DNA from 2 places in the Klebsiella oxytoca genome. Region 2 is predicted to be linked to the other one. Evidence: predicted binding sites of a transcription regulator. Region 2 holds the regulator's gene; the other holds the start of a gene.

Region 1 (16,563 bases), 1.5 Mb from region 2:
GGTCGCGCTGCGCTTACCGGGGCTACGGTTTCGTGCGGTTGGGTAGATATCGTGGATATCTGCCGCTATTTTATCCACATCTCCGTTGATGAACTTTCCCGGTAGCGCTTCGCAGACCGGCTACAGGTTCATTATTATCTGCGGTCTTGTAGCCCGGATAAGGCGCATCGCGCCGCCATCCGGGAACGAGTTAACGACGGTTGCCGAAAATACGCAGCAGCATCAGGAACAGGTTGATAAAGTCCAGATACAGCGTCAGAGCGCCGAGAATAGAGTATTTCCGCAGGGTTGAGGCATCGCGAACGTCAATCTGCTCGCCGATGTTTTTCAGCTTCTGGGTGTCGTAAGCCGTAAGGCCGACAAACACCAGCACCCCGATATAGGTCACCGCCCACATCAACGCTTCGCTCTTCAGCCAGAAGTTGACCAGCGATGCCAGCAGGATGCCGATCAGCGCCATAAACAGCATATTACCGAAGCCGCTCAGGTCGCGTTTGGTGGTATAGCCGTAAAGGCTCATCGCGCCGAACATCCCGCCTGCGACCACGAAGGTACTGGCGATTGACGAATAGGTATAGACAATAAAAATGCTGGATAGCGTTAGCCCGGTTAGCGCCGAATAGAGCATAAACAGAGTGGTTGCCATACCGGCGCTAAGTCGCTGTACCATACCGGAAAGCACGAATACCAGCCCCAGCTGCGCGATGATCAGACCGAAAAAGGTAATCTTGCTGGAAAAAACGAACATCATCACCGCTGGGGTGTTAGCGGCAAACCACGCGATAAACGCCGTGAGCAGCAGGCCGACCGTCATCCAGCCGTATACCTGTGCCATATAGGTTTGTAGTCCACTGCGACCCTGTACGATTGAACCGGTACGAGGATATCTGTCCATGACTGTCTCCTGATTAACGAAATTATCTTCTAAGCGTACCACACTACCAGCGTTCTGCCGCTTCACGGTCGCTATCGCGCGCGTCCACCCAGCGATCGCCCTCCGGCGTCGCCTCACGCTTCCAGAACGGCGCGCGGGTCTTCAGGTAATCCATTATAAACTCCCCCGCCGCAAACGCGCTGCCACGATGGGCGCTGGTGACGCCGACAAAGACAATCTCTTCCCCGGGCCACATTTCGCCGATACGGTGAATCACCGTCACACGCCCCAGTGGCCAGCGCTCGCGTGCCTGTTCCACGATTTCCGCCAGCGATTTTTCCGTCATTCCCGGATAGTGCTCAAGGGTCAGCGCTTTTACGCTATCGCCGAGGTTATGGTTACGCACCTTGCCGGTAAACGTCACCACCGCACCGTCTTCATCACGTTCGGCCAGCCAGGGATATTCATCGCCGACTTTAAAGCGATCGTGGCTGACGATAATACGAGTCTGCGTCATGTTACCCCCCGGTAACCGGCGGGAAAAACGCCACTTCATCGCCGGACACTAACGGATGATCAAAGGAGGTCAACGTTTGATTGACCGCCGCCAGCAGTTTGCCCTCTTCCAGCGCCAGCGCCCAGCGGTCACCGCGGGCGATCAGCTGCTGGCGAACGGCTTCAACGGTGGTCAGCCCGCGCGGATCGAGCGTCAGGGAGTCGGTGCCGAGCAGTTCGCGCACCTGAGCAAAAAAAAGGACCTTAATCATGGGTATCTTCCACTCTGAAATCGCCGGACTTGCCGCCGCTTTTCGCCAGCAGGCGCACCGGACCAATCACCATATCTTTCTGTACCGCTTTACACATATCGTAAATGGTCAATGCGGCCACGGAAGCGGCGGTCAGGGCTTCCATTTCGACGCCGGTTTTGCCGGTCAGACGGCACAGGGATTCAATTCGCACCCGGTTACGTTCGGGCTGCGCCTGCAGATTGACTTCGACTTTGCTCAGCATCAGCGGATGGCACAGCGGGATTAACTCCCAGGTGCGTTTTGCCGCCTGGATCCCGGCGATACGGGCGGTGGCAAAAACATCCCCTTTGTGATGGCTGCCGTCGATAATCATTGCCAGGGTTGTCGCGTGCATCTCAACGAACGCCTCGGCGCGCGCTTCGCGAACCGTCTCCGCTTTCGCGGAGACATCAACCATGTGCGCCTCTCCGGCGGCGTTAATATGGGTCAGCTGTGACATAAATTACTTCTTAAGATGAGAGATAAAGTTGCACGGATGGGTGCGCGCATCGAGCTGGGGCGCAATAATATTGTCCCATGCGGTACGACAGGCTTTGGTTGAACCCGGCATCGCAAAAATCAGCGTACGGTTCGCCACCCCGGCCACGGCGCGGGACTGCAGCGTTGAAGTGCCGATCTCTTCAAAAGAGAGCATCCGGAACACTTCGCCGAAGCCTTCCACTTCGCGGTCAAACAGCGGCAGCAGCGCTTCAGGCGCCTGGTCGCCGTCGGTAAAGCCGGTACCGCCGGTAATCAGCACCACCTGCACCTCATCATCGGCAATCCACGCCGATACCCTGGCGCGAATAGCGTAGCGGTTCTCTTTGACAATCGCCTTGTCGACAATCACGTGGCCCGCTTCCTGGGCCGCATCGCGCAACCAGTGGCCGGAAGTGTCGTCCTCTTCGCCGCGTCGGCTGGAAACGGTGAGAATAGCAATACGGGTCGGGATAAACTCAGCGCTGGCCTGACTCATCTGATCGCTCCTTAAAATGAATTATCCGCCAATATACGACAGGTTCTGGGTAATACCGGTGTTGCCCTGATGAAGGAAATGGGTTTGTTTTTTATGCGTCAACGCTTCGGAAATGCGCGCCTCCAGCTCCGGTTGCTGCCGATCGTCTTCGAGCAGATCGCGCAGATCGACGCCGCCTTCGCCGAACAGGCACAGGTGTAACTTGCCAACGGAAGAGACGCGCAGGCGATTACAGGTGGCGCAGAAGTCTTTTTCATAAGGCATGATCAGCCCGATTTCACCAGCGTAGTCCGGATGGCAGAACACCTGCGCCGGGCCATCGCTACGCTGGCGGATCTGGTGGATCCAACCGCGGCGCAGCAGCTCATCGCGCAGTACCATGCCCGAGATATGATGACGGCGAAACAGATCGCTACCTTCGCCGGTTTCCATTAATTCAATAAAACGCAGCTGAATGCGGCGCGGCTGGATCCACGCCAGAAAGGTATCGAGCTGATGGTGGTTAACGTCGCGCATCAGCACGGTGTTGACCTTAACCTTTTCGAAGCCGGCGGCAAACGCGGCGTCGATACCTTCCATCACCTGATGAAACTTGTTCTGGCCGGTTATAGCGTGAAACTGACGAGCATCAAGGCTATCCACGCTGACGTTAATCGCCGTCAGTCCAGCGTCACGCCAGCTTTCAACGTCGCGCGCCAGCCGGTAGCCGTTGGTGGTAACCGCGATCTGGCGGATGGAGGGATTTTCCCTCACGGCGGCAATGATGTCGGTAAAATCGCGGCGCAGCGAGGGTTCCCCGCCGGTCAAGCGCACCTTTTCCGTTCCCAGAGCGGAAAACGCGCGCGTGACGCGGCGAACTTCATCTACGCTGAGAAAGCCTTTATTGGTGACGGCGCCGGGCTTGTAGCCATCGGGCAGACAGTAGGTGCAACGAAAGTTGCATACGTCGGTAATTGATAAGCGCAGATAGTAAAACTTCCGCGCAAATGCATCGGTAAGCTGTGAAGCCATAGACACCTTTCCAAATACGGGAGACGCGGTCATTTCTTTCCACGCCCTGGTGGCAACCGAAGTTGTCACGGCCAAAGCACCATATCTTTTGACACAGGCACAGAGGCTAGAGTGTTAACGGATTATGCCGATAGTAGCGCGATAATGGCGCTTTAGCCATTTTCGATTTCGCTATATATTCATGTATATATCGCTACGTTCGTACATTTTCGCTACAGAATAGCTAAAAACCACCCTTTTGCATTGATATGGGTCAGTTTGTCAGATTACGCCCATCGTCTTTTAGGAGTAGATCGGTTACTGTGTGCCGGATAAATCGATCTAAGGAATTTCTATGCGCAGTCGTACTTTTGCCGATCTCGATCGCGTTGTGGCACTGGGCGGCGGGCACGGGCTTGGCCGGGTAATGTCCTCCCTCTCCTCCCTCGGCTCTCGTCTTACCGGCATTGTTACCACAACCGATAACGGCGGCTCCACCGGGCGAATTCGCCGCGCGGAAGGCGGCATTGCCTGGGGCGATATGCGCAACTGTATTAACCAACTCATTGCCGAACCCAGCGTAGCGTCGGCAATGTTTGAATACCGTTTTAGCGGTAACGGCGAACTTTCCGGCCATAACCTCGGAAACCTGATGTTAAAGGCGCTGGATCACCTGAGCGTACGGCCGCTTGAAGCGATCAATTTGATCAGAAGTTTGCTTAAGGTCGACGCATTCCTTATCCCAATGTCGGAACAACCGGTCGATCTGATGGCTATCGATCACGAAGGGCATGAAGTTTACGGCGAAGTGAACATCGATCAGCTTTCTCGCGTGCCGCGTGAGCTCATGCTTTTCCCGCCGGTTCCTACTACCCGTGAAGCGATAGAAGCTATCGCCGAGGCTGATTTAATCCTGATTGGTCCCGGTAGTTTCTATACCAGCCTGCTGCCCATTCTGCTGCTTAATGAAATGGCACAGGCGCTGCGCCGCACGCCTGCGCCAATGGTATTTATCGATAATTTAGGCAAAGAGCACAGCCCGGCGGCAAGCCTGACGCTGGCGGACAGAGTCGCTATTATGGAGCAGCATATTGGCAAACGGGTAATCGACGCGCTGGTCGTTGGCCCAAAAGCCGATACCGCCGGTATTGAAAACCGGGTCATCATTCGGACCCCTCTTGACGCCAGCGATGTCCCCTATCGTCACGATCGGCAGCTGCTGCGCAGCGCGCTGGATAAAGCCATTGAGGCATTAGGTTAATCCTTAAAACAGCCTGCTAATGGCGAGAAAAACAGGCTGGCTTAAAATCTTAAGGTTGTCTTAAAAAAGAATCGGCAGCATAGCGATCATCTCTTCATGTGGACGTTCGCTATGTCGTTATTTTCTTTACGTCGGCCCTTACTTAGCCGTACGGCTTATTTGATTCTTTTTGCCTGCTATATCGGCCTGGCGCTGAATCTTGCTTTCTATCGCCAGGCATTCACCCTGCTGCCGGTCAACGGTCTGCATAACTGGCTGGTGTTCCTCAGTATGCCGATAGTGGCCATCAGCGTGATGAATATCATCACTACGATAGCGTCGTTCCTGAAGCTTGATCGAATCGTCATCAGCCTGTTTATCCTGCTCAGCGCTTCGGCCCAGTATTTTATCTGGACCTTTGGCGTGGTTATCGACCGGGCGATGATTACCAATATTTTCGATACCACTCCCGCCGAAAGCTTTGCGCTGCTGTCAGGAAAAATGGTTCTGATACTCGGAATTTCCGGCGTTCTGGCGGTGGTCGCGGCCTGGTGGGTTAACATCCGCAAACCGCAAACCCTGTGGCGCAGTGTTGCTGTCCGCCTGGTGAACATCGTGGTTTCAGCGCTGCTGATTATTCTGGTCGCCGCGCTGTTTTATAAAGATTACGCTTCGCTGTTTCGCAATAACAAAGAGCTGGTGAAATCACTGAACCCATCAAACAGCATCGTGGCGTTGAATTCCTGGTATGCGCACAACAGGATGGATAATCTTCCGCTGGTCAAAATTGGCGAAGACGCCGTTCAGAAGCCAGAGATGCGCGACGGACCGCGGAAAAACCTGACCATCGTGGTGTTAGGTGAAACGTCAAGAGCAGCAAACTTTTCCCTGAACGGCTACTCCCGCGAGACTAACCCGCGCCTGAAACAGGATAACGTTATCTATTTCCCCGACACGACTTCCTGCGGCACGGCGACTGCGGTTTCCGTACCGTGCATGTTCTCTAATATGCCGCGCGCCCATTATGATGAAGAGCTGGCGCACCACCAGGAAGGCGTACTGGATATCCTGCAACGAGCCGGCATTCAGGTACAGTGGAATGATAACGACGGCGGCTGCAAAGGAGCCTGTGACCGGGTGCCGCACCAGAACGTGACCGATCTCAAGCTGAGCGGCCAGTGCATCGACGGCGAGTGCTACGATGAGGTTCTGTTCCATAACCTGGATAGCTATATCGATAATTTACAGCAGGACGGAATTATCGTTCTGCATACCATCGGCAGCCATGGCCCGACTTACTACAATCGCTATCCGGCGCAGTTTAAACAGTTTACGCCGACCTGCGATACCAATGAGATTCAGAGCTGCACTCAGCAGCAGCTCACCAATACCTACGACAATACGATTTTGTATGTCGATTATGTGGTCGACAAAGCGATAAAATTACTGCAGTCAAAGCAGGATAAATTTACCACCAGCCTGGTGTATCTCTCGGATCACGGCGAGTCGCTTGGTGAAGATGGGGTATATTTGCACGGACTGCCGTGGTCCATCGCACCGGATACGCAAAAACACGTTCCGATGCTGCTCTGGCTGTCGGCGGATTATCAACAGCGTTATGGCGTGTCCAGCCAGTGTTTGCAGCAAAAAGCGAAAACGCAAGCGTATTCGCAGGATAATCTCTTCTCCACCCTGCTCGGTCTGCTCGGGGTCAGCACCCGCGAGTACCAGGCAACAGACGATATTTTAACGCCATGTAGAGAGGCAGGCCGATGAAAATTTTAGTCGTTGAAGACGATGCGCTCCTGTTACAAGGATTAATTCTGGCGATGCAAAGCGAGGGCTACGTTTGCGACGGCGTGTCAACGGCCCACGAAGCCGCGCTTTCGCTGGCCAGCAATCACTACAGCCTGGTGGTTCTCGACCTCGGTCTACCGGATGAAGACGGCCTGCACTTTCTGGCGCGAATGCGGCGGGAGAAATTCAGCCAACCGGTGCTGATCCTCACCGCTCGCGATGCCCTGGACGAGCGCATCAGCGGCCTGGATACCGGCGCCGATGATTATCTGGTTAAACCGTTCGCCCTGGAAGAGCTGAACGCGCGCATTCGCGCCCTGCTGCGTCGCCATAATAATCAGGGCGATAACGAACTGACCGTCGGCGATCTGCGCCTGAACGTCACCCGACGGCTGGTGTGGCTCAGCGAGCAGTCCCTGGATTTAACTCCCAAAGAGTATGCCCTGCTGTCTCGCCTGATGATGAAGGCCGGCAGCCCGGTGCATCGCGAGATCCTCTATAACGATATTTACAGCTGGGATAACGAACCGGCCACCAACACGCTTGAGGTACATATCCATAATCTGCGTGACAAGGTAGGCAAATCACGCATCCGTACCGTTCGGGGCTTTGGCTATATGCTGGTTAATCACGCGGAGAAAGAGTAACGCTATGGCTTTTTTTGGCAGGGAAAACTGGACCATGCGTCATCGGCTGCTGCTGACGATTGGCGCAATTCTGGCGGTTTGCCAGTTAATCAGCGTGTTCTGGCTATGGCATGAAAGCCAGGAACAGATTCAGCTGCTGGTTGCCAGCGCCATTGAAGGGCATAACAATCAGAAACACATCGAGCATGAGATTCGCGAGGCGGTGGCCAGCCTGCTGATCCCAAGCCTGCTGATTATCGGCCTTGCGCTTTATATCTCTATGTTGGCCGTGAAAAAAATCACAAAACCCCTTTCACGCCTCCAGCAGGAGCTGGAAAGCCGTACCCCGGATAATCTACAGCCCATCACTTTGAAAGAATCGGTCCCGGAGGTTACCGCGGTAACCAGCGCGATAAATCAGCTGGTATCCCGTCTGAATTTAACTCTCGATCGCGAGCGCCTGTTTACCGCCGACGTCGCCCATGAGCTGCGCACCCCTCTGGCCGGGCTGCGTCTGCACCTGGAGCTACTGGCGAAAGTGCACGGCATAAGCGTGGATCCGCTGATCCAGCGTCTCGATCAAATGACCAATAGTATTAATCAACTGCTTCAGCTGGCGCGCGTCGGCCAGTCGTTTTCTGCCGGAAGCTATCAGCAGGTCGCGCTGAAAGAGGATGTTTTCGAACCGCTGCAGAGCGAGCTGGAGTCAATGCTGCAACAGCGCCAGCAAAAGCTGGTATTCAGCGACAAAGAAGGTGGAGCGGTTGTTTCGGGCGACGCCACGCTGGTGAAGGTGATTTTGCGGAATCTGGTGGAAAACGCGCATCGTTACAGCCCGACAGGGTCAACGATTAAAGTATCGATAACGCCTGGCCCGACGCCGATACTGGCGGTCGAGGATGAAGGTCCGGGAATTGATGAGGCCAAAAGCGGTGAATTGAGTAAAGCGTTCGTCCGAATGGACAGCCGCTACGGCGGTATTGGCCTTGGGTTAAGCATCGTTACCCGCATCGCGCAGCTGCACGACGCCCAGTTCTTTTTACACAACCGTCAGCCTGGGCCGGGCGTTCGCGCATGGGTGCTTTTCCCGAAAGCTTCCCGTCAGAATGTCAGTACCCATTGATGGAAAAAGGCAACGACGATAACAAAAGCGCAGGTGACTGCCAGGTATTCGCGAAAGGTTAATTTTTGCATGGCGCTATCCTCAGTAGATTGAGGATAGTTTCGCCAAACAATATTAAGCCAACATTAAGCATCGCGGAAAAACGCGACAGAGGACAATAAGTAACGAAGTCTGTTGGCAACCCGTTTTGGCTAATGTGCTCGCTTTTCTGTCGGGTGACGGCTGGCGCCTTACCCGACCGACGAAAACCACATCCAGTTCACAATCCCGTAAGCCCGGTAAGGCGCCAGCCGCTACCGGGCGCTATTGACCTACGAAGCGGCAATAAACAGATCGCGCAGCTGATGGAGCTGGTCGCGAATTTGCGCCGCCTCTTCAAACTCCAGGTTCTGAGCATGCTGCATCATCTGCCCTTCCAGCTCGTGAATTTTCTGCTGTAACGCTTTCGGCGTGAGCTCTACGGTATCCGCCTCAACCGGAGAACGAGCCTTACTGCGTCCCTTGGTTTTGGTTTTCGCGATATTCTGACCAAGCGCCAGAATATCGACCACTTTCTTATTGAGCCCCTGCGGCACAATACCGTGCTCTTCGTTGTAGGCCTGCTGCTTCTCGCGGCGGCGCTCGGTTTCACCGATCGCTTTCGCCATTGACGGCGTAATTTTGTCGCCGTAGAGAATCGCTTTACCGTTGATATTTCGCGCCGCGCGGCCAATAGTCTGAATCAGCGAGCGTTCAGAGCGCAGGAAGCCTTCTTTATCGGCATCAAGGATCGCCACCAGCGAGACTTCCGGCATATCTAACCCTTCACGCAGCAGGTTGATGCCCACCAGCACGTCAAATTCGCCGAGGCGCAGATCGCGAATAATCTCCATACGCTCGACGGTATCGATATCCGAGTGCAGGTAGCGCACTCGCTCACCGTGCTCTTCCAGATATTCGGTTAAGTCCTCTGCCATTCGTTTGGTCAGGGTCGTTACCAGCACGCGCTCGTTGATCGCGGTACGGATGCGAATTTCCGAAAGCAGGTCGTCCACCTGGGTTGCCACAGGACGCACTTCAATCACCGGATCAAGCAGCCCCGTTGGACGGACAACCTGATCGACCACTTCGTCGCCGGATTTATCCAGCTCATAGGCTCCCGGCGTTGCCGAAACATAGATAGTTTGCGGCGCCAGAGCCTCAAACTCTTCAAACTTCAGCGGACGGTTATCCAGCGCTGACGGCAAACGGAAACCGTACTCAACCAGCGTCTCTTTACGCGCGCGGTCCCCGCGGTACATACCGCCGATTTGCGGAATAGTGACGTGGGATTCATCAATCACCAGTAGACCATCGGCCGGCAGGTAGTCGAACAGCGTCGGCGGCGGCTCGCCCGGCCCGCGGCCCGACAGGTAGCGCGAGTAGTTCTCAATCCCCGAGCAGTAGCCCAGCTCGTTCATCATTTCGAGATCGAACTGCGTACGCTGGCTCAGGCGCTGCTCTTCAAGCAGCTTGTTGTTCTCCAGCAGCACCTTACGCCGCCCCGCCAGTTCGACTTTAATCTCCTCCATCGCCTGAACGATACGCTCGCGTGGAGTGACGTAGTGAGTTTTCGGGTAAACGGTGAAGCGCGGGATAGTTGACTCGATGTGGCCGGTCAGCGGATCGAACAGCGACAGACGCTCGACTTCCTCATCGAACAGCTCAACGCGCAGCGCGATATCGTCAGATTCTGCCGGGAAGATATCAATCACTTCGCCGCGTACGCGGAAGGTACCGCGCTGAAAAGCTTGATCGTTACGGGTATACTGCAGCTCCGCCAGGCGGCGCAGAATGGCGCGCTGGTCGATAATCATGCCGACCGTGAGGTGCAGCATCATTTTCAGGTATAGGTCCGGGTCGCCCAGACCGTAGATGGCGGAGACCGATGCCACTACCACCACGTCGCGACGCTCCAGCAGCGCTTTGGTCGCCGACAGACGCATCTGCTCAATATGTTCGTTCACCGACGCATCTTTCTCGATAAAGGTATCCGAGCTTGGTACGTAGGCTTCAGGCTGGTAGTAATCGTAGTAGGAGACGAAATACTCCACCGCGTTCTCCGGGAAGAACTCTTTCATCTCGCCGTAAAGCTGGGCAGCCAGGGTTTTATTCGGCGCCAGTACCATCGTCGGACGCTGGAGATCGGCAATGACGTTGGCAATGGTGAACGTTTTACCTGAACCGGTCACCCCGAGCAGCGTTTGATGCGCCAGGCCATCTTCGAGCCCCTCTTCCAGGCGACGAATGGCTTCCGGCTGGTCGCCGGACGGATGGAAAGCAGAATGCAGCTTAAATGGTTTACTCATCAATCAGAACCTGAAGAAGGGTTGGACGGCAGGTGTTTAATTCTACTCGTCGGCTCAGCTTTTGCCAACAAAAAATACTGGATATAAAAACAGTGTTATATTATCGTATCCAGACGAATCAGCCTTTTTTGCCATCATCATGAACGAATAAAAACCGCTTTACGGAATAATCCACCACTCTGTGGGGTTATCCCCAAAAAGTTTTGATATTTAACATTTGTCAAGCAAGGTAATGAATGTTTTATGGCAGCCGGTGACACTTTTCTTACAGGCATTGCTTTTATTCAATTAATTGATATTTAAGGGTTTTTAATAAAAGACGGGTTTCGCGTCAATTCGCCCGCAGGCCGCGTACTCTCTAGCTTACCGCAAGTTTTCTAACTCTAATACACAAGGTTATCCACAGGAATAGTGGATAACTGTCTGCAGCCCATGACCCATGCTACCCGGACAAACCTGACCGCTGCAGTAAAACCGGTTGCAAAAAAATTTTATTGATTTTTTTTTGCTATTTATCGGCTAAGAATAGCTGGAATTTTTGTTATTTATGCACCACATTTCAGCGTCCCGGCACCGGGAAAGTGCAAGGCTGGCCGCCTTTCTCCCGGCCGCATCTGTGTTTATCAGCAAATACCGAGAGTTCTTTTTCCTGGCAAGAGATTTGCAGCATCTTCTTGTCGCCTGCTATCCCAGGAAAGGAGAAAACGTCTATGTTGAGTCTACGTGCCGTCAATCACTATTACGGAAGCCAGCACACGCTGTGGAATGTCGATCTTGAGCTTAAGCCAGGTCAGTGCACTGGCGTTATGGGAGGTCAGGGAATGGGAAAAACAACGCTCGTCAACTGCATTACCGGCCACCTTCCGGTCGCCAGCGGCAGTATGACCTGGCAGGAAGCGGGAGCCGCGCCCTATGACCTGATGCCGCTCTCCGCGCAGTCGCGTAGCGCCATCGGCATTGGCTACGTACCGCAGGATAAACGTATCTTTTCGCAGCTAAGCGTAGAGGAAAATCTGCATATCGCCCTGGCGGCGGGTGGCGAACCGGCCTCAGCGTTCGCCGGGGAGATTTACGATCTGTTTCCCGAGCTTTACGCCCTGCGGCAGAGTAAAGGGATTACGCTCACCGCGGACGATCAGTACCAGCTGGCGCTGGCCCGGGCGCTGATAACCCGCCCGCGCCTGCTGATCCTTGATGAACCATCACGCGTTGGCGGGCAGCGTTTCCTCCACAAGCTGGGAGATTTGCTGGTGCGCCTGAATCGCGATATTGGGCTGACGATACTGATCGCCGAGCAGCACCTGCCGTTTATCCGCCGGGTGGCGGATCGTTTCTGTCTGCTCCACTGCGGTCGCAACGTCGCCCAGGGCGATGTTATGCAGCTGGATGCGCCGCTGCTGGCAAAATGGATGACGCCGGATCCAGCGCGCTGAGGTCAAGAAACCGGCCGAGATCTTCGCGCTGAGCGGCATCCGCCAGCCACGGGATTTCGCCCAGAAACGGCGCGGGCAGCACGCGCTTCAGCGTCGCCAGATACTCAGAATGACGTTTGCCCGGCGGCTGGATATCGTTAGCTATCCATCCCGCCAGCGGCAACCCGGCATGAAGCACCGCCCGGGCGGTAAGCATTGCGTGGTTGATACACCCCAGCTTAACGCCGACCACCAGAATCACCGGCAGCTGCTCCTCCTGAACCCAATCGGCAAAGGTCAGGGCTTCTGAAAGCGGCGTAAACCAGCCTCCCGCCCCCTCAACCAGCACCCAGTCCGACAACGCTTCCAGCCCGCGCAGGCCCGCAGAAATCGTGGCGGCGTCAATCGGTCGCCCTTCGGCGGCGCTGATGATATGTGGCGACGTTGGTTCGGCAAAAGTAAAGGGATTAACCTGTTCGTAACGCAGCGCCACCCGGCTATTACGCTGCAGGGCCAGCGCATCGTCATTGCGCAGCCCCTGTGCCGTATATTCGCTGCCGGAAGCCACCGGTTTATAGCCCGCGCTCTTATATCCCGCGCGGTTGGCCGCCTGCAGCAGAGCGCTGCTGGCAACGGTTTTCCCCACTTCGGTGTCGGTACCGGTAACGAAAAAACGTTTAATCACGTTCGATGACTCCTGTAAAAAGATGGTACGTCAGCGGGCACTGGCCCTGCTGCTGCGGCCAGGCGAGCTGAAGCTGCCGCAGTTTGCGGCGACTGAGCGTCGCCGCGCTGCGTCCCTGGTGCAAATGAGTCGCGCCGATGCCTTTGAGCGAACGCATCGCGCTGAGTGCATCATTAAACGGCAGCGTGATGGTATGAACGTGGCCGACGGCGCGACGATCAGCCAGCGCCTGACGTACCGCCTGTTCGCTGAGAAAACGATTGGCGTGCGGCCGTTCGTCGATGGCTCGCCAGGCCTGGTTCAGCTCCGGCAAAGAGCCAGCCAACAGGGTAGTGAACGCAACCCGCCCGCCCGGCCGCACCACCCGATAAAGTTCGTTAAGAGCGGTGGCGAGGCTGCCGCACCATTGCACCGCAAGATTACTCCACGCCAGGTCGACGCAGCCCTCCGCCAGCGGCAGCGCTTCGATGTCGCCTTCAACGTAGCGGTGCGCGCACTCCCCGCGACGGGCTTCCGCCAGCATGTCGGCGGAAAGATCCAGCGCCGTCACCCGACTCCCCGCATCAAGCCAGAAACGGCTCATGCTGCCAGGGCCGCAGCCCGCGTCCAGCACCTCGGGAAAAGCTACCATCCCGAGCTTTTCCAGCAGCAAAGAGGCGCTACGGCGCTGTAGTTCATCGTGCCGGGAGTAGTGCTCTGCCGCGCGGCCAAACGCCGCCGCTACTGCACGTTTATTCACCGCCGTCATGCAGTACCTCCAGCAGTCGGGCGATATCGGAAGATTCATGGGCGGCGGTCAGCGTCAGACGCAGACGCGCGCTGCCAGCGGGAACCGTCGGCGGGCGGATGGCGGTCGCCCAGCAGCCACGCGCGCGCAGGTGCGCCGCCAGCCATAGGGCTCGGGCGTTATCGCCGACGATCAGCGGCTGAATCGCGCTGCCAGAATGAGTCAGTTGGCCGGGATAATGGGACATTCCCCGGCGAAAGTCGGCGATATGGTCAGCCAGCTTATCCCGCCGCTGCTGCCCATCGTCGCTACGAATGACGCCCAGCGCGGCGCTCAACGCTACCGCCTGCGCCGGAGGCATCGCGGTGCTGTAAATCAAATGGCGGGCAAACTGCAGCAGATATTCCGCCAGCGTCTCGCTGCACAGTATTGCCGCACCGCTGACGCCAAACGCTTTGCCGAAGGTGACGATTAGCAGATCCGGACGTATCTGCTGCGCATGGCTGCTGCCGCGCCCTTCTGCGCCCACCGCGCCGATGCCGTGCGCATCATCAACCAGCATTAGCGCGCCCGCCGCCCGCGCAGCCCGTTGTACATCAGCCAGCGGCGCGCTATCGCCATCCATACTAAAAATGCCTTCGGTCACCACCAGCTGCTGGCCGGTTAGCGGTTTCGCCAGCAGATCTGCAAGATGCCGGGAGTCATTGTGCTGAAAGCGCCGCAGCTGCGCCGGGCTAAGGCTGGCGGCTTCCAGCAGCGAAGCATGGCTGAGACGGTCAGCCACAATCCGGTCCTCTTTGCCCGCCAGCGCGGCGATCGCCGCCTGATTTGCGGCAAAGCCGGAGATAAACAGCAGCGCGCACGGATAGCCCAGCCAGTCGGCAAGCTGCTCTTCCAGCGCGCGGTGCGCCTCGCTATAGCCGCTGACGTGGCCGGAGCCGCCGCTGCCGACGCCGTAGCGTTCCGCCCCCAGCTGCCAGGCCTTGACTATCGTTGGATGCTGGCTGAGGCCCAGATAATCGTTGCTGGAAAAATTGAGCCAGCGCTGCCCGTCGCGGATAAGCCAGCGACCTGCTCCCAGAGTTACCGGTTGACGTCTGCGCAATGCATCCGCCGCCTGCCGCTCCGCCAGCGCCTGCTCGATACGGTGCTGCCAGCTCATAGCGCCGCCGCGTTGTAATATTCCTCAGTATCCGGGTTCAGCAACGCCTGCTCCAGGCGCTGCTGTTGGGCATTATCGCCTTCCAGCACCTCTGTCTGCTGCGGGTTGATCCCCAGCTTGCGGAACAGCTGCAGGTCTTTGTCCTCTTCCGGATTGGGCGTGGTCAGCAGCTTACAGCCGTAAAAAATAGAGTTTGCTCCGGCCATAAAGCACATCGCCTGGGTCTGTTCGTTCATCTGTTCGCGACCGGCGGAAAGACGCACGTGCGAGGTCGGCATCATGATGCGCGCAATAGCAATAGTGCGAATAAAATCAAAGGCATCAACGTCGTCATTGTCCGCCAGCGGCGTTCCCTTAACCTTAACCAGCATATTGATCGGCACGCTTTCCGGCGGCGTCGGCAGATTAGCCAGCTGCAGCAGTAGCCCGGCGCGGTCTTTAACCGTTTCCCCCAGCCCGACGATACCGCCGGAACAGACTTTGATCCCGGCATCGCGCACTTTGTCGAGGGTATCAAGACGCTCCTGGTAGGTGCGGGTGGTGATGATATTGCCGTAGAACTCCGGCGAGGTATCAAGATTGTGATTGTAGTAATCCAGACCGGCACCGGCGAGACGCTGTGCCTGGCTATCGTTCAGCGTGCCAAGCGTCATGCAGGCCTCCAGCCCCAGTTCCTTCACTCCTTTCACCATCTGCTCAAGATACGGCATATCGCGGTCGTGAGGGTTCTTCCACGCCGCCCCCATGCAGAAACGGGTTGAACCGGCTTTTTTCGCCTGCCGCGCCGACTCCAGCACCTGCTCAACCTCCATCAGGCGTTCGGATTCGAGACCGGTTTTATAGCGCGCGCTTTGCGGACAGTATTTGCAGTCTTCCGGGCAGGCGCCGGTCTTAATCGACAGCAGCGTGCTGACCTGAACCTGGCGCGGGTCGAAATGCTGACGATGGACCTGCTGCGCTTCAAACAGCAGATCCAGAAAAGGTTTATTAAATAACTCAGTGACTTGTGACATTGTCCAGCGTGGGTGGTGAGCCATTAGCCTCTCCAAAAGTCGTACAGGTTCTATTTCACACGGCCTCTTTGTTGGCTGCACTCGCGCACCCCGGTCACATAGTGAAGTTTGCCGCCTCGATGCTGCGCGAAATATTTTGTGTACGATTCATTGTAAGTTCAGTGTAGACTTGTAAACCTAAATGTTTTCAAAATGGTTTACAAGTCGATTATGACAACGGACGATCTCGCTTTCGATCGGCGCCATATCTGGCACCCTTACACTTCAATGACTTCGCCGCTGCCGGTCTATCCAGTGGTATCAGCCCATGGCTGTGAGCTGACCCTGTCCGGCGGCGAACAGCTGGTTGACGGTATGTCGTCCTGGTGGGCGGCCATTCATGGCTACAATCACCCGCGGCTGAACGCGGCAATGAAAATGCAGATTGATCGGATGTCGCACGTCATGTTCGGCGGGATTACCCATCCTTCCGCCGTCGCCCTGTGCCGCCAGCTGGTGGCGATGACTCCGGAAAGTCTAGAATGCGTATTCCTCGCCGATTCCGGCTCCGTTGCCGTCGAAGTGGCGATGAAAATGGCGCTACAGTACTGGCAGGCGAAGGGCGACCCGCGCCGGCGCTTTCTTACCTTCCGCAACGGCTATCACGGCGATACCTTCGGCGCGATGTCGGTCTGCGATCCGACGAACTCGATGCACAGCCTGTGGCAGGGTTATCTGCCGGATAACCTCTTTGCCCCGGCGCCGCAAAGCCGCTTCGACGGCGAGTGGGACGAACGGGATATGGTGCCGTTCGCCCGGCTGATGGCCGCCCATCGCCATGAAA
Region 2 (16,563 bases):
TCCGAAATTGTCATTTTTATTCCCCCATAAGCGTCGCGATAATTTGGCGCGCGCCACCATGAATACGATGCTCCCCCAGCCAGATACCCTGCCAGGTCCCCAGCCTGACGCGCCCATCCCGAACGGGCAGCATCAGCGACACGCCCAGCATCGACGACTTAATGTGCGAGGGCATATCATCAGAACCTTCATAATCATGTTCGTACGGCGCGTTATCCGGTACGGCTTTCAGAAAATGCTGCTCCATATCGTAGCGGACGGTCGGATCGCAGTTTTCATTTAGCGTCAGGGAAGCAGATGTATGCTGGAGCAGCAAATGCAGTAGGCCAGTTTTCACTTGCGAGACTTCGTGAACCTGGCCAACAATTTCATCAGTGACCAGATGAAAGCCCCGTGGTTTCGGACTTAACGTCAGGGTTTGCTGATGCCACATAAGCGACTCCTTTTACCAATGAACCTTCCTAAGTGTGCAGCAATAAGCGAAAAGGTAAACCTTTGGCTCGCTATTTTGCACAAAAAAACGGCAGCCCGCTGGCTGCCGTTTAGCAATACATGATTAAGCCGCCTGGCAGCTTAATATTCTGAATTCACAATCACCTCTTCTCCCTGAGCGCCCGCCATCGGCAGCGGCTTATAGGAGGAGTTCGATGCCCGCAAAATGCGGATCCCACGCGCACCAACCTCTCGTGCTGCGGAGATATCGTTATCAGAATCGCCGTAGAAGACTTTGATCCCCTTCTCCTGCAGCCACTGGATTTTGGTGTTCTGACCAGGTTTATCGCCCGCAAAAATAACCGGATTCATGTTCGCTGCCGGAATGAGAAAATCATCCTGTAAGATTTTTGATACCGTTTCAGTTTTGGTCTGACTGCGCCCGGTGACAAAGTAGATGCTATCGCCGCGTTTAATGTGCATCGCAATCAGCTGACGAGCCACCTCTTTCGGCATGCTGAACTCATCCCAGCCATTGTTCATTTTTTCCCAGAACTCCGGGTTTTTCAGGTAATCATCGCTGCCGGGGGAATAAGTTTTCTGCCCGCGCCAGAAGCCCGGGCTGGAGAACAGAACCGTATCGTCAATATCAAAACCGATGGCCATCGGTTGGCGCCCCAACAGGCTGTTTTCAATCTGCGCGACGGAAACCCAATGAATGGGCGCCTGTTCGGCGAGTTTCGCCATATTGGTGCCCGTCCACAGCGGCTGCGGTGCAGAGGCGTGAGCAACGACGGAACTATTTAGCGTGAACAGTAAGCAGACGGCTCCCAGGCCGAGAATAATCTTGCGCATATTTTTCCCTGAATAAATTAATCGTTATAATTTTCAATAATGTGTACGCTTATTATTGCCCCAAAACCTTACCCCTCGCAGGCAAAGATAGGAAGGCTTTTCTGTTCAGATATCGCATAAAAGGAGAGGGATCACACTTCAGGGAGGCAATTACCCTCACCAGAATATCAGTGAGGGCATTAAAGTTAAGTTAAAACTATATGACAGCAGCAAACGCCTGCGCCACGCGCTGAACATTGCGTGAATTGAGTCCCGCTACGCACATACGGCCGCTGGCAATCAGGTAGACACCAAACTCGTCGCGCAAGCGATCAACCTGGGCTGGGCTGAACCCGGTATAGCTGAACATTCCGCGCTGTTTAAGCAGATAATCAAAATCCCCTCCCGGCACGGTATCTTTAAGGACATTCACCAGCTCCTGACGCATGGCCAGAATACGGATGCGCATCTCTTCAACTTCCGCCAGCCACGAGGCTTTCAACTCGCTGTCGCTTAATACCGCCGCAACCACCTGCGCGCCAAAGTTTGGTGGGCTGGAGTAGTTACGACGTACTGTCGCTTTTAACTGTCCGAGCACGCGACCTGCGGTTTCTGCGTCTTCACAGACGATTGATAACCCGCCAACTCGCTCACCGTACAGGGAGAAAATTTTCGAGAACGAATTGCTCACCAGCATGGGAATACCGGCGTTGGCAATAGCGCGGATAGCGTAGGCATCTTCCTCAATTCCTGCGCCAAAGCCCTGATAGGCGATATCGAGGAAGGGAATCAAATTGCGCGCTTTCAGCACCTCAACCACTTCATCCCATTGAGCGTTGGTGAGATCGGCTCCCGTTGGGTTATGACAACACGGATGCAGCAGCACAATATCGCGTTCCGGTAGCGATTTAAGTTTTTCCAGGAAAGCCTCGAAACGCACGCCATTGGTTTTATCATCAAACCATGGGTAAGTACTTACTTCGAATCCAGCCCCTTCAAATATGGCAATGTGGTTTTCCCAGGTCGGATCGCTAACCCAAACGTGCGAACCCGGGAAATAGCGTTTCAGGAAATCTGCGCCCACTTTCAGCGCCCCGGAGCCGCCCAACGTCTGGATAGAGGCCACGCGATTTTGCGCCAGCACCGGATGGTCAGCGCCGAACAGCAGCGGCGCAATAGCGTGACGATATGTATTCAGCCCTTCCATAGGTAGATAGACTGAGGCGCCATGCGGCTGGGCATTGAGACGCGCCTCCGCTTCAGCAACCGCCTGCAGCTGGGGAATAATGCCGTCTTCGTTGTAATAAAGACCGATGCTGAGATTTACTTTGTCACTACGCGGATCGTCTTTGAAACGCTCCATCAGGGAAAGAATAGGGTCGCCAGCGTAGGCGTCAACTTTCTGAAACACGTGATGTTTCTCCAGGTTTACATGGGCTCGTCATAACACAATAAACTGGATGTGAAAGAAGGTCGAGAGGATGTTGGTGGATAAAACAGCCCAGAACGGGTCTGACGCATCAGCGTCGATGCCCTTCCCGGGTTGCGGCGTAAACGCCTTGCCCGGTACCGGCCCGCAGCCGGTAGTGAACCCGTAGCCCCGGTAAGGCGTCAGCCGCCACCGGGGGAAAAGAGCAGTGGCTGAAATTAATCCACGTACTTCATCGTGACTCGTGAAGTCAGCCGCGTAATAAGTTCGTAAGCACTTACTTTTGTGATTCCGGCGATGCGCTCGACCGGCAAACCATCCCCCCACAGCACGACCGAATCGCCAGCTTTATCCAGAGCATCAGGGCCAAGATCGACGCAAATCATATCCATCGCCACGCGCCCGACAATCGGCACTTCACGACCATTGACCAGTACAGGCGTCCCAGATGGCGCTGCGCGCGGATAGCCATCGCCGTAACCCATCGCCACAACCCCTAACCGCGTATTACGCTCGCTGATCCAGGTTCCGCCGTAGCCCACCGGCTCGCCGGCTTTATGCTCGCGAACAGCAATCAGGCTGGAGGTCAGGGACATCACCGGCTGACAGCCAAAATCCGCGCCGGTGGATCCACCGTCGAGCGGCGACACGCCGTAGAGGATAATCCCCGGACGCACCCAGTCGAAGTGCGACTGCGGCCACAGCAAAATCCCACCGGACGCGGCGATAGAACGCAGCCCCGGTTTACCTTCCGTGAAGGAGGTAAAGATATCCAGCTGACGTTCAGTGGCGCCGCACTCGGGCTCATCCGCTCGGGCAAAATGGCTGACTATGTTGACCGGCTGACGGACGTTTTTACACTGGCTCAGGCGCTGATAGAACGCTTCGGCCTGCTCGGGCAAAACGCCTAAACGATGCATCCCGGTATCCAGTTTCATCCAGACGGTCACCGGCTCGGGTAAATCCGCTTCTTCCAGCGCCGCCAGCTGTTCCATGCTGTGTACCGCGGTATGCAGGTGCTGGGCGGAAATTACCGGCAGATCGGCAGCCTCGAAAAAACCCTCCAGCAGCAGAATCGGCTGAGTAATACCGCCAGCGCGCAGGCGCAAAGCTTCTTCAAGTCGGGCGACGCCAAAAGCATCGGCGTCAGGGAGCGTTCGCGCGGTCTCAAGAAGACCGTGTCCGTAAGCGTTCGCTTTCACCACCGCAACCAGTTTGCTGGCTGGCGCCAGTTCACGTAGACGTTGCAGGTTGTGTCGCAGAGCGCGGCGGTTAATGACTACAGTTGCCGCTTGCATTTGAATTCCTTAATAAAAGAATCTCCTAAATCCTTCGTGTTGCAGGAAGGCGACAAGCCTGAGAATCCCCGGTCACTTAGTTAACTAAGTGACCGGGGTGAACAGGCGTAGTCAACGCATCTGCAGCATGAAGGATGACGGAGATTTATTCGTCGTCGTATTGTGGCCCAGCATAGTTATCAAAACGCGACCATTGACCGTTAAACGTCAGGCGCACCGTCCCGATAGGGCCGTTACGCTGTTTACCAATAATAATTTCGGCAATGCCTTTTAAGTCACTGTTTTCGTGATAAACCTCATCACGGTAGATAAACATGATTAAGTCGGCGTCCTGCTCGATAGAGCCGGATTCACGCAGGTCGGAGTTCACCGGGCGCTTATCTGCACGCTGTTCCAGAGAGCGGTTAAGCTGCGACAGCGCCACCACCGGCACCTGCAGCTCCTTCGCCAGCGCTTTTAGCGAGCGGGAGATTTCGGCGATTTCCAGAGTACGGTTATCGGAGAGCGACGGCACCCGCATTAGCTGCAGGTAGTCGATCATAATAAGACCAATGCCGCCGTGCTCGCGGGCGATACGCCGCGCGCGGGAGCGCACTTCCGTCGGCGTCAGGCCGGAGGAGTCATCGATATAGATATTACGTTTTTCCAGCAGGATCCCCATGGTGCCGGAAATACGCGCCCAGTCTTCATCATCCAGCTGGCCGGTACGAATACGGGTCTGGTCAACGCGCGACAGCGAGGCCAGAGAACGCATCATAATCTGTTCGGAGGGCATCTCAAGACTGAAGATTAATACCGGTTTATCCTGCAACATCGCTGCGTTTTCGACGAGGTTCATCGCAAAGGTCGTTTTACCCATCGACGGACGCGCGGCGACGATAATCAGGTCGGATGGCTGAAGACCGGCAGTCTTTTTATTGAGATCGTCATAACCGGTATTCACCCCGGTGACGCCGTCATGCGGCTGCTGGAATAGCTGCTCAATACGCGCCACGGTAGCATCCAGCACGTCAGCGATATTTTTCGGCCCTTCGTCTTTATTAGCGCGGCTTTCAGCAATTTTAAAGACCCTGGATTCCGCCAGGTCGAGCAGGTCTTCGCTGGTGCGGCCCTGGGGGTCGAAACCGGCCTCGGCGATTTCATTCGCTACCGAAATCATCTCACGCACAACGGCGCGTTCGCGCACGATATCGGCATAAGCGCTGATGTTCGCCGCGCTTGGCGTGTTTTTCGATAATTCAGCCAGATAGGCGAATCCGCCAACGCTGTCCAACTGCCCCTGACGCTCAAGCGATTCTGCAAGCGTTATCAGGTCAATTGGGCTGCCGGACTCCTGCAGACGCGCCATTTCGGTAAAAATATGGCGATGCGGACGGGTATAAAAATCTTCCGAAACAACGCGTTCGGCAACGTCGTCCCAGCGTTCGTTATCCAGCATTAAACCGCCCAACACCGACTGTTCCGCTTCAATCGAGTGCGGTGGGACTTTCAACCCGTCGACCTGATAGTCTCGCTCGCGGGGTTCAGTCTGTGGTTTGTTGAAGGGTTTATTTCCTGCCATAGTGAATGGAGTTACCGAGATAGTGAATGGGTCGAAAGATTACCACATTTATGGGGGAAGCATGGCAACACGAATTGAATTTCACAAGCACGGAGGGCCTGAAGTTCTGCAAGCGGTGGAGTTCACGCCGAAAGATCCCGCGGAGCACGAAATTCAGGTAGAGAATAAGGCCATCGGCATCAACTACATCGATACTTATATCCGCAGCGGCCTCTACCCGCCGCCGACTTTGCCGAGCGGTCTGGGCACCGAAGCTGCGGGCATAGTGAGCAAAGTCGGCAGCGGCGTGAATCATATTAAAGCCGGCGATCGGGTGGTCTATGCCCAATCAGCGCTGGGCGCTTATAGCTCCGTGCACAACGTGCCCGCCGATAAGGCCGCCATTTTACCTGACGCTATCTCTTTCGAGCAGGCGGCGGCCTCATTTCTCAAAGGGCTCACGGTCTATTACCTGTTGCGTAAAACCTACGAGATCAAAGCGGGTGAGCCGTTCCTGTTTCACGCCGCAGCTGGCGGCGTCGGGCTGATTGCCTGCCAGTGGGCAAAAGCGCTGGGGGCAAAACTAATCGGTACCGTCGGCAGCGCGCAGAAAGCCGGACGCGCTAAACAGGCCGGCGCCTGGCAAATCATTAACTATCGCGAAGAAAACATCGTCGAACGCCTGAAAGAGATCACCGACGGTAAGAAAGTCCACGTAGTTTATGACTCTGTTGGTAAAGATACCTGGGAATCCTCGCTTGATTGCCTGCAGCGTCGGGGGCTGATGGTCAGCTTCGGCAACTCTTCTGGCCCGGTGACCGGAGTGAATCTTGGGATCCTCAATCAGAAAGGTTCACTGTACGTGACACGCCCTTCGCTGCATGGCTATATCACCACGCGCGAAGAGCTGACGGAAGCCAGCAACGAGCTGTTCTCGCTAATCGCCAGCGGCGTAATAAAAGTGGATGTCGCGGAGAGTCAAAAATATGCATTAACCGATGCCCGGCGCGCGCATGAAGTGCTGGAAAGCCGGGCGACGCAGGGTTCGAGTTTATTGTTACCGTGATGACAAAAGTTTAGGGCTTCCACATGGGAAGCCCTTACTTTTTTTGTTCGGCTGTATGTAGGGTACAGCTCGATGAATTCGTTAACGCGCTAATAGTGACAGATTTGATAAGCAAAGCCTACGCTGTTTTATGCAAAAATCTTCAGGTTGTGACATACCGCTCAATACCTTAGTAACGCCAGCGGTTATTACCGCGATAACGATTCTCGGTTGGCGATTTTATCGCCCGTATCACCCATACCACGACTACGGCCAGCAGCAGCCACGGCAGCAGTTTAATCATTAACGCAAACAGACCGCCGACAAACATTAGCGCGGTCGCGACCACAATCGCGGCAATAATTCCCAGCAATGAAACGCCGGTGACCAACAGCACGACAAAAAAGCCAATCACAAATAACAGTTCCAGCATCGTCTTTCCCCTAAAGAAATTTTATCTACCTTGCCGGCTATTACAAAAATCGTGCCAAACATAACTTATTGAATAAAAACAAAACGCCCGACAGGGTTAGTGCCGGGCGTGGTGAAATTGACCAGGTTTTAGCGAAAACTACCGCTTATCGGCAACCAGTTTTAGCGCCTGCTCCAGCACGTTGATATCCGCCCCGGCTTTGTGCGCATTTTCACTCAGATAGCGACGCCACTGGCGCGCGCCAGGGATGCCCTGAAACAACCCCAGCATATGACGCGTCACGTGTCCCAGGTAGGTGCCGTTACTGAGTTCACGTTCAATATAGGGATACATCGCCCGGACTACGGAGACCGGGTCAACATCAACGCCTTCAACGCCGAAAATCTCCCGGTCCACCGAGGCAAGAATACCCGGATTCTGATACGCCTCGCGCCCCACCATCACCCCATCCATATGTTCAAGGTGCTGTTTCGCCTCTGCCAGAGACTTAATCCCGCCGTTAATCGCCATGGTCAGATGCGGGAAATCACGCTTAAGCTGGTAAACGCGCGGATAGTCCAGCGGCGGGATCTCGCGGTTCTCTTTGGGGCTCAGCCCTGAAAGCCAGGCTTTACGCGCGTGGATGATAAACATCTCGCATTCGCCTTTACCGGAGACCGTGTCGATAAAATCGCATAGAAATTCATAGCTGTCCTGGTCGTCAATGCCGATACGAGTTTTTACCGTTACCGGAATAGACACCACATCGCGCATCGCTTTAATACAGTCGGCAACCAGTTGAGCATTGCCCATCAGGCAGGCGCCAAACATGCCGTTCTGCACTCGGTCGGACGGGCAACCAACGTTAAGGTTAATTTCATCATAGCCGCGCGCCTGCGCCAGCTTCGCGCTGTGGGCCAGCGCAGTCGGGTCGCTCCCCCCCAGCTGTAAGGCAACAGGATGCTCTTCTTCGCTATAGGCCAGATAGTCGCCCTTGCCGTGAATAATCGCACCGGTGGTCACCATTTCGGTGTACAACAGCGTGCGCTGCGACAGTTGACGCAGAAAATAACGGCAGTGTCTGTCGGTCCAGTCGAGCATCGGCGCGATGGAAAAACGGTGAGCGGCAAAAGCAGTAGACGTTGATTCAGACATCATGGCGAATAAATAAGCATCCTGGTAAAAAGGGGCGCTACTATAGCATAAACATAAACCACTGGCGCATCGCGTCAGCGCTCACCTTTCCTGGCCCACAACAAACGCTATTTTTTCCGCGGCTTTCCGTCGTGCGGGCCAAAAAACTGCGGCGGATGGTCGACCCATCGATCCTGTCGCGTAGCGGCATAGCCGGGGTTAAGCGGATAGTAAATGCGATTAAATTTCTTGTTTGCCTCGCCAACGACTAACAGGCGAACCTCCTGCTCGGTGTTATTGAGAAAGGTGTGGCAAATACCGGTTCCGGCAGGAAAACCGACGCTGTCCCCCGGCTCCAGCTTCCACAGGTAGCCGTTAATCCACACTTCCGGATAGCCGTCCAGCACGTAGATAAACTCTTCTTCGTCGCTTTCCGCGTGCGGGTAAGAGGTTCGACGTCCGGGCGGTAGACGCTCGTGATGGATCCCCAGGCGATTCAACCGCAGACCGCGCGCCAGCGGCGCGCCGATGGAGAAAAGCTCAGCGCTGTCGGGATAGGTGGAATCATCCGCACCTTCCAGTTCACGCCAGTGTCGAATGCAATCAGGTCGTTTCATCGTTTTCTCCCGAAAATGAGATGCATCAGGTATAGCATAAGGCAGGCGGCAAGGTAGAGCCCCCAGAAGCGTACATGTGACTTGAAGTATGACGGGTATAGCCCGCTGGGTCTCGGCGTTTTATTTGTATCGTGATAAAGTAACAGTTTCATATTCACGCAACCAGAGGACGCTCATGGATAAGACCACTTCGCAACAAATGTTAGCGCATGCTGAAAAGCTCTGCGCGCAGCGTGGCGTGCGCCTGACCCCGCAGCGCCTTGAAGTATTGCGTTTGATGAGCCTGCAGCAAGGGGCTATCAGCGCCTACGACCTGCTCGATCTCCTTCGTGAAAAAGAGCCCCAGGCTAAACCGCCGACCGTCTATAGGGCGCTGGAGTTTTTACTGGAGCAGGGGTTCGTGCATAAGGTGGAATCCACTAACAGCTATGTACTGTGTCACCTGTTCGATCAGCCTACCCACAGCTCGGCGATGTTTATCTGCGACCGCTGCGGCAGCGTTAAAGAAGAGGGCGCGGAAGGCGTAGAAGATATTATGCATACCCTGGCAGCAAAAATGGGGTTTGCTTTACGCCATAACGTTATTGAAGCTCACGGCCTGTGCGCTGCCTGTGTCGAAGTGGAAGCCTGCAGCACGCCTGGGCACTGCCATCACGATCATACCATTCAGATAAAAAAGAAAGCCCGCTAAGGCGTAAGCCACAGCGGGATTCAAGGGAATATACCCGTCATACTTCAAGAAGCTGCATGTGCGTTGGCGATAACTCGGCCCCTCCCTGGGCCTCACCCTGACGGGCGCCGTTCAAAACGGTTAACCGTTTTGTCCTGCAACCTGCAACTCGAATTATTTAGGGTATTAATCGTAGGACAGGCAATAACAGTGGGTTAATACACGACGCTTTCGCTACCAGCGATAGTCGTTTTTAGTTTCCCAATCAGTCACTTCTTTCTCAGCCTGATCTTTAGCGTATCCATAACGTTCCTGAATTCTGCCGACCAGCTGATCGCGCTTACCTTCGATGACGGTCATGTCATCATCGGTCAGCTTGCCCCATTTCTCTTTCGCTTTACCTTTAAACTGTTTCCAGTTACCGCCGATTTCGTCTTTATTCATCATGCAATCCTCATCGTTCGGTGAATGAACAGCCCGCTGTGTCTCGGACATGACTTAACTATAGATGAGTATTCTGGGTAAGATTTATTATTCGGAATCTTTAACCACCAGAACAATAAAATACACTATGAAAACCAGGTACCGCGCCGCCAGTGCCGCCGCCAGATGACAGCCAAAGAAACGCCGCGTAGAGCGAGAAATACGGCCAGCGCCAGCCACAGTCCATGATTACCGAGCAGCGGTACCGTCAGCAGCGTCAGAGCAAACCCTGCCGCCGCCACCGCCATGCTGTTACGCATCTCCGCACCGCGCGTCGCGCCGATAAACATACCGTCGAGCAGGTAGCACCAGACGCCAACGAGCGGCAGTATCATCTGCCACACCAGATAGCGGTCGGCCAGCTGCTGTAGCGATGACAGCGAGGTTAACAAAGCAATAATGCGTTCGCCGGCGAGGCAGTAGATGAGCGCGAACGCCAGAGCCACCATCCCTGACTGGCGGCAGGCCGCATGCCATACGGCAAGCAGTTGGCTATCGTCGCGGGCGCCGTAAGCCTGCCCCGAGTGAGCCTCTACGGCGTAGGCAAAACCGTCCAGCGCATAGGCGGTAAAGGTCAACATCGTCATGAGTACGGCATTGACCGCGACAACATCAGCGCCGAGACGGGCGCCATATACCGTTACCGCCCCAAAACAAAGCTGTAGCAGCAGCGATCGCAGCATGATGTCGCGATTCAGCGCCAGCAGACGTCGTATATCTCCGCGCCAGGCATTTTTCAGCATCAACAGGGAAACGCCGCGTAGCGCCAGCACCCGTTTCGCCATTAGCAGGCCAATGACGAAAGTGGCATATTCTGCCGTAACCGTCGCCAGTGCCGCCCCCTGCACATTCATGTGCAGGCCCATCACCAGCCATAAATCGAGCACAATATTGAGCACGTTACCGACCACCAGCAGGATCACCGGCGCTCTGGCGTACTGTACCCCAAGCAGCCAGCCCAGCAGAACCAGATTTGCCAGCGAAGCCGGAGCGCTCAGCCAGCGGATCTCAAGGAAGCGCCGGGCCTGCTCAAGTACCGCTTCGCTACCGCCAACGATATGCAGCGCCAGATTTATTAACGGGATCCTGAAGAGAACAATCGCCAGCCCGGCGGCCAGCGCCAGGCCTAGCGGTTGCACCAGCGCACGCGCCAGCCGCTGCGGATCTTTTGCGCCAAACGCCTGTGCCGTTAGTCCGGTCGTGCTCATTCGCAGGAACAAAAGCAGCATAAAGAGGAAACTGGTCGCCGTCGCACCGACGGCCACGCCGCCCAGATAAACCGGGCTGTCGAGGTGACCAATAACGGCAGTATCCACCAGTCCCAGCAGAGGAACGGTGATATTGGAAAAGATCATGGGCAGCGCTAAGCGCCAAAGGGCTTTGTCGGCGGCGTTAAAAAGCATGGGGAAAGAGCCAAAATGAGGAAAAACGACGCGGCATCATACAATTACTGATGATGCCGCGGGATGAAGAAATTACTGCCAGTTGCCGTTACGGATAACGCCGACGGCCAGGCCTTCAATAGTAAAACTCTGCTCGCGGAGATCCACCACAATCGGTGAAAATTCGCTATTTTCTGGCAGCAGTTCAACGACGTTACCCTGCTTTTTCAGACGCTTCACGGTAACTTCTTCGTCAATGCGCGCCACAACCACCTGGCCGTTACGCACATCCTGCGTTTTATGTACCGCCAGCAGGTCACCGTCGAGAATACCGATGTCTTTCATCGACATCCCGCTGACGCGCAGCAGAAAATCGGCATTCGGTTTAAACATGGCCGGATCGACCTGATAGTGACCTTCAATATGCTGTTGCGCCAGCAGAGGCTCGCCTGCCGCGACGCGACCGATAAGCGGCAGACCCGTTTCTTCTTCCGTCAGTAGACGAATACCGCGGGAGGCACCGGAAACGATCTCAATTGCGCCTTTACGCGCCAGCGCTTTCAGGTGTTCTTCCGCCGCGTTTGGGGAACGAAACCCCAAGCGCTGAGCAATCTCCGCACGCGTCGGCGGCATGCCCGTCTGGCTGATATGATCCCGAATGAGATCAAACACCTCTTGCTGCCTGGTCGTTAACGCTTTCATTCCGCCCCCTGGGTGTATATACAGTTATGCTGTGAGTATATACAGCTAACGGTGATTTTGGAACCACATTTCACACAAAAATCAGGAGTTTCTTTCCGTTTTGCGAGCAGATACGAAAGGACTTAGCGATAGTTTGCCCATAAAAGCACTGCCCATGTGATCAGCGCGATGATAATCGCCAACAACACCGCCGCAGAGCCCATGTCTTTTGCTCGCCCCGAGAGCTCATGGCGTTCAGGGCCGATACGGTCCACGACCGCTTCAATCGCGCTGTTGATAATTTCAACTATCATCACTAACAGGACTGAGCCAATTAACAGCACTCGCGTAATGGCATCAACGTCTAACCAGCAGGCTATCGCCACGGCAATAATGGCCGCGACGCCTTCCTGACGAAATGCGGCCTCATTGACCCATGCCGCGCGAAATCCTTTCCAGGAATACCCTGCAGCTTTAATAATTCGGGTTAACCCAGTGGTATTATTGGCCATCAAACGAACCTTTTTATGTAAATGACATCAATGAGTGTACGCGTTTACTGCGTTACAACGGAAATTTTGCGCACTTTCTGTTATTCTTGCGGCGCATTTGCATGATTAACCAGAGGCTTCACATCGTCTATGTCTGGCTGGCAACGAATTTACTATAAATTACTGAATTTACCATTAAGGGCGCTGGTAAAGAGCAAGTCGATTCCGGCACAACCTGCTCAGGAATTAGGCCTGGATACCTCGCGGCCGATTATGTACGTCCTGCCCTACAATTCGAAGGCGGACCTGCTGACGCTGCGCGCGCAATGTCTGGAACATGAGTTACCGGACCCACTAGAGCCGCTTGAGATCGATGGCGCCCTGCTACCGCGCTACGTATTCATCCACGGCGGACCACGCGTGTTCACCTATTACACGCCGAAAGAAGAGTCTATTAAGCTATTCCACGACTATCTCGATTTGCACCGCAACCATCCTGACCTTGACGTGCAAATGGTGCCGGTCTCGGTCATGTTTGGCCGCGCACCGGGACGTGAAAAAGGCGAGGTTAACCCTCCTCTGCGCATGCTCAACGGGATACAAAAATTCTTCGCCGTTCTGTGGCTGGGCCGCGACAGTTTTGTGCGTTTCTCACCTTCGGTCTCTTTGCGGAAGATGGCGGACGAGCACGGCACCGATAAAATTATCGCTCAGAAGCTGGCCCGCGTGGCGCGTATGCATTTCGCCCGGCAACGTCTGGCGGCCGTCGGTCCACGTCTGCCTGCGCGTCAGGATCTGTTTAATAAACTACTGGCATCGAAAGCCATTGCTCGCGCCGTAGAAGACGAAGCGCGCAGCAAGAAAATCTCCCATGAAAAGGCGCAGCAAAACGCTATCGCCCTGATGGAAGAGATCGCAGCGAACTTCTCCTACGAGATGATTCGTCTGACCGACCGCGTGCTAGGCTTTACCTGGAACCGCCTGTATCAGGGAATTAACGTCCATAACGCTGAGCGCGTGCGCCAGCTGGCACACGAAGGCCACGAGATAGTTTATGTTCCATGCCATCGCAGCCATATGGACTATCTGCTGCTCTCTTACGTCATTTATCATCAGGGGCTGGTTCCGCCGCACATCGCTGCCGGCATCAACCTGAACTTCTGGCCAGCCGGGCCGATTTTCCGCCGCGGTGGCGCATTCTTTATTCGCCGTACGTTTAAAGGCAATAAGCTCTATTCAACGGTATTCCGCGAATATCTTGGCGAACTGTTCAGCCGCGGCTACTCCGTTGAGTACTTTGTCGAGGGCGGTCGTTCCCGTACCGGGCGTCTGCTGGATCCAAAAACCGGCACCCTGTCGATGACCATCCAGGCGATGCTGCGCGGCGGCAATCGTCCGATCACTCTGGTACCGATTTATATCGGCTACGAGCACGTGATGGAGGTCGGTACCTACGCTAAAGAGCTGCGCGGCGCAACGAAAGAGAAAGAGAACCTGCCGCAGATGTTGAAAGGTCTCAGCAAGCTGCGCAATCTCGGTCAGGGCTATGTTAACTTCGGTGAACCGCTGCCGCTGATGACCTATCTCAACCAGCACGTGCCGGACTGGCGTGAGTCTATTGACCCCATCGAAGCAGTCCGTCCTTCCTGGCTGACGCCGACGGTGAATAACATCGCCTCAGACCTGATGGTGCGCATCAACAATGCCGGGGCGGCAAACGCCATGAACCTGTGCTGTACGGCGCTGCTGGCATCGCGTCAGCGCTCGCTGACTCGCGAGCAGCTTACCGAACAGCTAGAGTGCTACCTCGCCCTGCTGCGCAACGTGCCATATTCGGCGGATGCGACCACCCCAGCGGCTTCTGCCAGCGAACTTATCGACCACGCGCTGCAGATGAACAAATTCGAAGTCGAGAAAGACACTATCGGCGATATCATCATTCTGCCGCGCGAGCAGGCCGTCCTGATGACCTACTACCGCAACAATATCGCCCATATGCTGGTGATGCCGTCGCTGTTGGCCGCTATTGTGACCCAACATCGTCGTATTACTCGCGGCGAAATCTTGCGTCACGTCGAGATGTTCTATCCGTTCCTGAAGGCTGAACTGTTCCTGCGTTGGGAAAAAGCGGAGCTGGCGGGCGTTGTCGATGCGCTGATTGCTGAAATGGAGCGTCAGGGTCTGATCGCCCTGAACGACGATGAAGTAAGCGTCAATCCGTCTCATGCCCGTTCTCTGCAGCTGTTGGCCGCAGGCGCGCGTGAAACGCTGCAGCGCTACGCTATCACCTTCTGGCTGCTAAGCGCTAACCCATCAATCAACCGCAGTACGCTGGAGAAAGAGAGCCGCACCGTGGCGCAGCGTCTGTCCGTGCTGCACGGCATCAACGCGCCAGAGTTCTTCGATAAGGCAGTGTTCAGCACGCTGGTGCTGACCCTGCGTGATGAAGGCTATATCAGCGATACCGGGGATGCCGAGCCGGAAGAGACGTTAAAGATCTACCGTATGCTGGCGGATCTGATTACCTCTGATGTGCGTCTCACGATTGAAAGCGTTACCCAGGATGAAGCGTAACGTTTAAAGAGATGTCCCGGCCTGCGCCGGGCTACCGGACCATGCGGTTTTGTAGCCCGGCTAAGGCGTTTACGCCGCAAGCCGGGAAACCCACAGCGCTACTGCATATACCCCATCGCCAGGCCGAGAAACAGCACCAGCCCAACGTAGTTATTGTTCATAAATGCCTTAAAGCAGTCATCGCGTTCACGTTTAAATATCAGCTTCTGCTGCCAGACAAACAGCGCCGCGGCGATAAACAACGACCAGTAATACTCCCAGCCCAACCCGCTCAGCCAGCCTACCGACGCCATCAGTACCAGCACCGCTATCTGTAAAATGCCGATGATTAAGCGATCGTTATCGCCAAACAGAATCGCCGTCGACTTGATGCCGATTTTTACATCATCATCACGATCGACCATCGCATATTGGGTATCGTAGGCCACCGCCCACAGGATATTGGCGAGGAACATCAGCCAGCAGCTCAGCGGCAGCGATTCGCTCACCGCCGAAAACGCCATCGGAATCGACCAACCAAATGCCGCGCCCAGAACAACCTGCGGCAGATGAGTGTAGCGTTTCATAAACGGATAGACCCATGCCAGCGCCAGCGCCGCTATCGACAGCAGAATGGTCATGGTATTCAGGGTTAGTACCAGCAGAAATGAAAGCAGCACCAGGACGACAAACAGGGTTCGCGCCTCTTTTTCGCTCACATCGCCGCTGGGCAGCGGACGGTGGGCGGTACGTTTGACGTGGCCGTCAAACTTGCGATCGGCATAGTCGTTGACCACGCAGCCTGCGGCGCGCATTAACCAGACGCCGGCAACAAAAACGGCGAGGATCCATAGCGGCGGTATTCCCGGCGTCGCCACCCACAGCGCCCACAGCGTCGGCCACAGCAGCAGCAGCGCGCCGATCGGTTTGTCAGTACGCATCAGGCGGTGAAACGCCAGCAGCTTGTTCTGCGTCAGACTCCACTCCATTTAATTATCCTCTCAATACAACGGCGATGCAGGCAAAAACAGTTCCGTCAGCAGCAGCGGTTTGCCGCTCAGCCGGAGGCGGGAACGACGCCCCCAAAGCTCTGCATTACGACCAATTTCAATAAAATCACGGGTTAGCGTCGATGACGTAAAGATATAGCGCCCCAGTGGCGTTTGCCCCAGCTGTTGCAGCGCCAGCTCGGGGCCACAGAGCGTCGACTCCGGCACGATAGTCCGCCCGGCCAGCCAGGGTTCAGCGTTGGCGCAAAGGATAATTTCCCGTAGCCAGTAGCGGGGTTCACTCGGCAGCAGGGACTCCTCATCAACCAGTTCTTCGCGTCCAACGAAGCCTTCATTAACCATCATGACGCTAACTTTCTTCCCCTGCTGCTCAAAACGCTTAGTCATTGAGTCTTCCAGCAATAGCCAGTCGCGCAGATGCGCGTCCAGCGGGGGCATAGTGGCAAAATAACGCAGCGCACGCAGTTGCGTAAGCGCAGGATGTGGCATGCCTGAATCTCCGGTACATAACGTAAAGGTATTGTATCGCAGAATGGGATATGGGGGGCGGGC

The links. The regulator LexA, encoded in region 2, represses DNA repair genes until DNA is damaged. The targets are predictions, from matches to a motif close to TNCTGTATGTACATACAGNA.
Region 1: the regulator LexA is predicted to act here: its motif matches at 10,817-10,836, upstream of uvrB (excinuclease ABC subunit UvrB).

What each region holds. Positions count from the first base shown of each region.
Region 1 covers NZ_CP046115.1:1,807,956-1,824,518, reverse strand. Annotated here, with positions in the region: gene GJ746_RS08480 (Bax inhibitor-1 family protein) at 191-895, opposite strand; gene moaE (molybdopterin synthase catalytic subunit MoaE) at 939-1,391, opposite strand; gene moaD (molybdopterin synthase sulfur carrier subunit) at 1,393-1,641, opposite strand; gene moaC (cyclic pyranopterin monophosphate synthase MoaC) at 1,634-2,122, opposite strand; gene moaB (molybdenum cofactor biosynthesis protein B) at 2,126-2,638, opposite strand; gene moaA (GTP 3',8-cyclase MoaA) at 2,660-3,649, opposite strand; molybdenum cofactor riboswitch at 3,637-3,775, opposite strand; gene yvcK (uridine diphosphate-N-acetylglucosamine-binding protein YvcK) at 3,984-4,889, shown strand; gene eptA (phosphoethanolamine transferase EptA) at 5,001-6,644, shown strand; gene pmrA (two-component system response regulator PmrA) at 6,641-7,312, shown strand; gene pmrB (two-component system sensor histidine kinase PmrB) at 7,317-8,414, shown strand; gene uvrB (excinuclease ABC subunit UvrB) at 8,726-10,741, opposite strand; gene GJ746_RS08420 (ABC transporter ATP-binding protein) at 11,452-12,174, shown strand; gene bioD (dethiobiotin synthase) at 12,116-12,838, opposite strand; gene bioC (malonyl-ACP O-methyltransferase BioC) at 12,831-13,586, opposite strand; gene bioF (8-amino-7-oxononanoate synthase) at 13,570-14,727, opposite strand; gene bioB (biotin synthase BioB) at 14,724-15,764, opposite strand; gene bioA (adenosylmethionine--8-amino-7-oxononanoate transaminase) at 15,951-16,563, shown strand, end outside.
Region 2 covers NZ_CP046115.1:345,754-362,316, reverse strand. Annotated here, with positions in the region: gene GJ746_RS01700 (MmcQ/YjbR family DNA-binding protein) at 1-14, opposite strand, end outside; gene GJ746_RS01695 (secondary thiamine-phosphate synthase enzyme YjbQ) at 17-433, opposite strand; gene aphA (acid phosphatase AphA) at 574-1,287, opposite strand; gene tyrB (aromatic amino acid transaminase) at 1,484-2,677, opposite strand; gene alr (alanine racemase) at 2,914-3,993, opposite strand; gene dnaB (replicative DNA helicase) at 4,139-5,554, opposite strand; gene GJ746_RS01670 (quinone oxidoreductase) at 5,616-6,599, shown strand; gene pspG (envelope stress response protein PspG) at 6,769-7,011, opposite strand; gene dusA (tRNA dihydrouridine(20/20a) synthase DusA) at 7,150-8,148, opposite strand; gene GJ746_RS01655 (cupin domain-containing protein) at 8,253-8,741, opposite strand; gene zur (zinc uptake transcriptional repressor Zur) at 8,917-9,432, shown strand; gene GJ746_RS01645 (CsbD family protein) at 9,646-9,855, opposite strand; gene dinF (MATE family efflux transporter DinF) at 9,981-11,297, opposite strand; gene lexA (transcriptional repressor LexA) at 11,370-11,978, opposite strand; gene GJ746_RS01630 (diacylglycerol kinase) at 12,101-12,469, opposite strand; gene plsB (glycerol-3-phosphate 1-O-acyltransferase PlsB) at 12,599-15,022, shown strand; gene ubiA (4-hydroxybenzoate octaprenyltransferase) at 15,121-15,990, opposite strand; gene ubiC (chorismate lyase) at 16,003-16,500, opposite strand.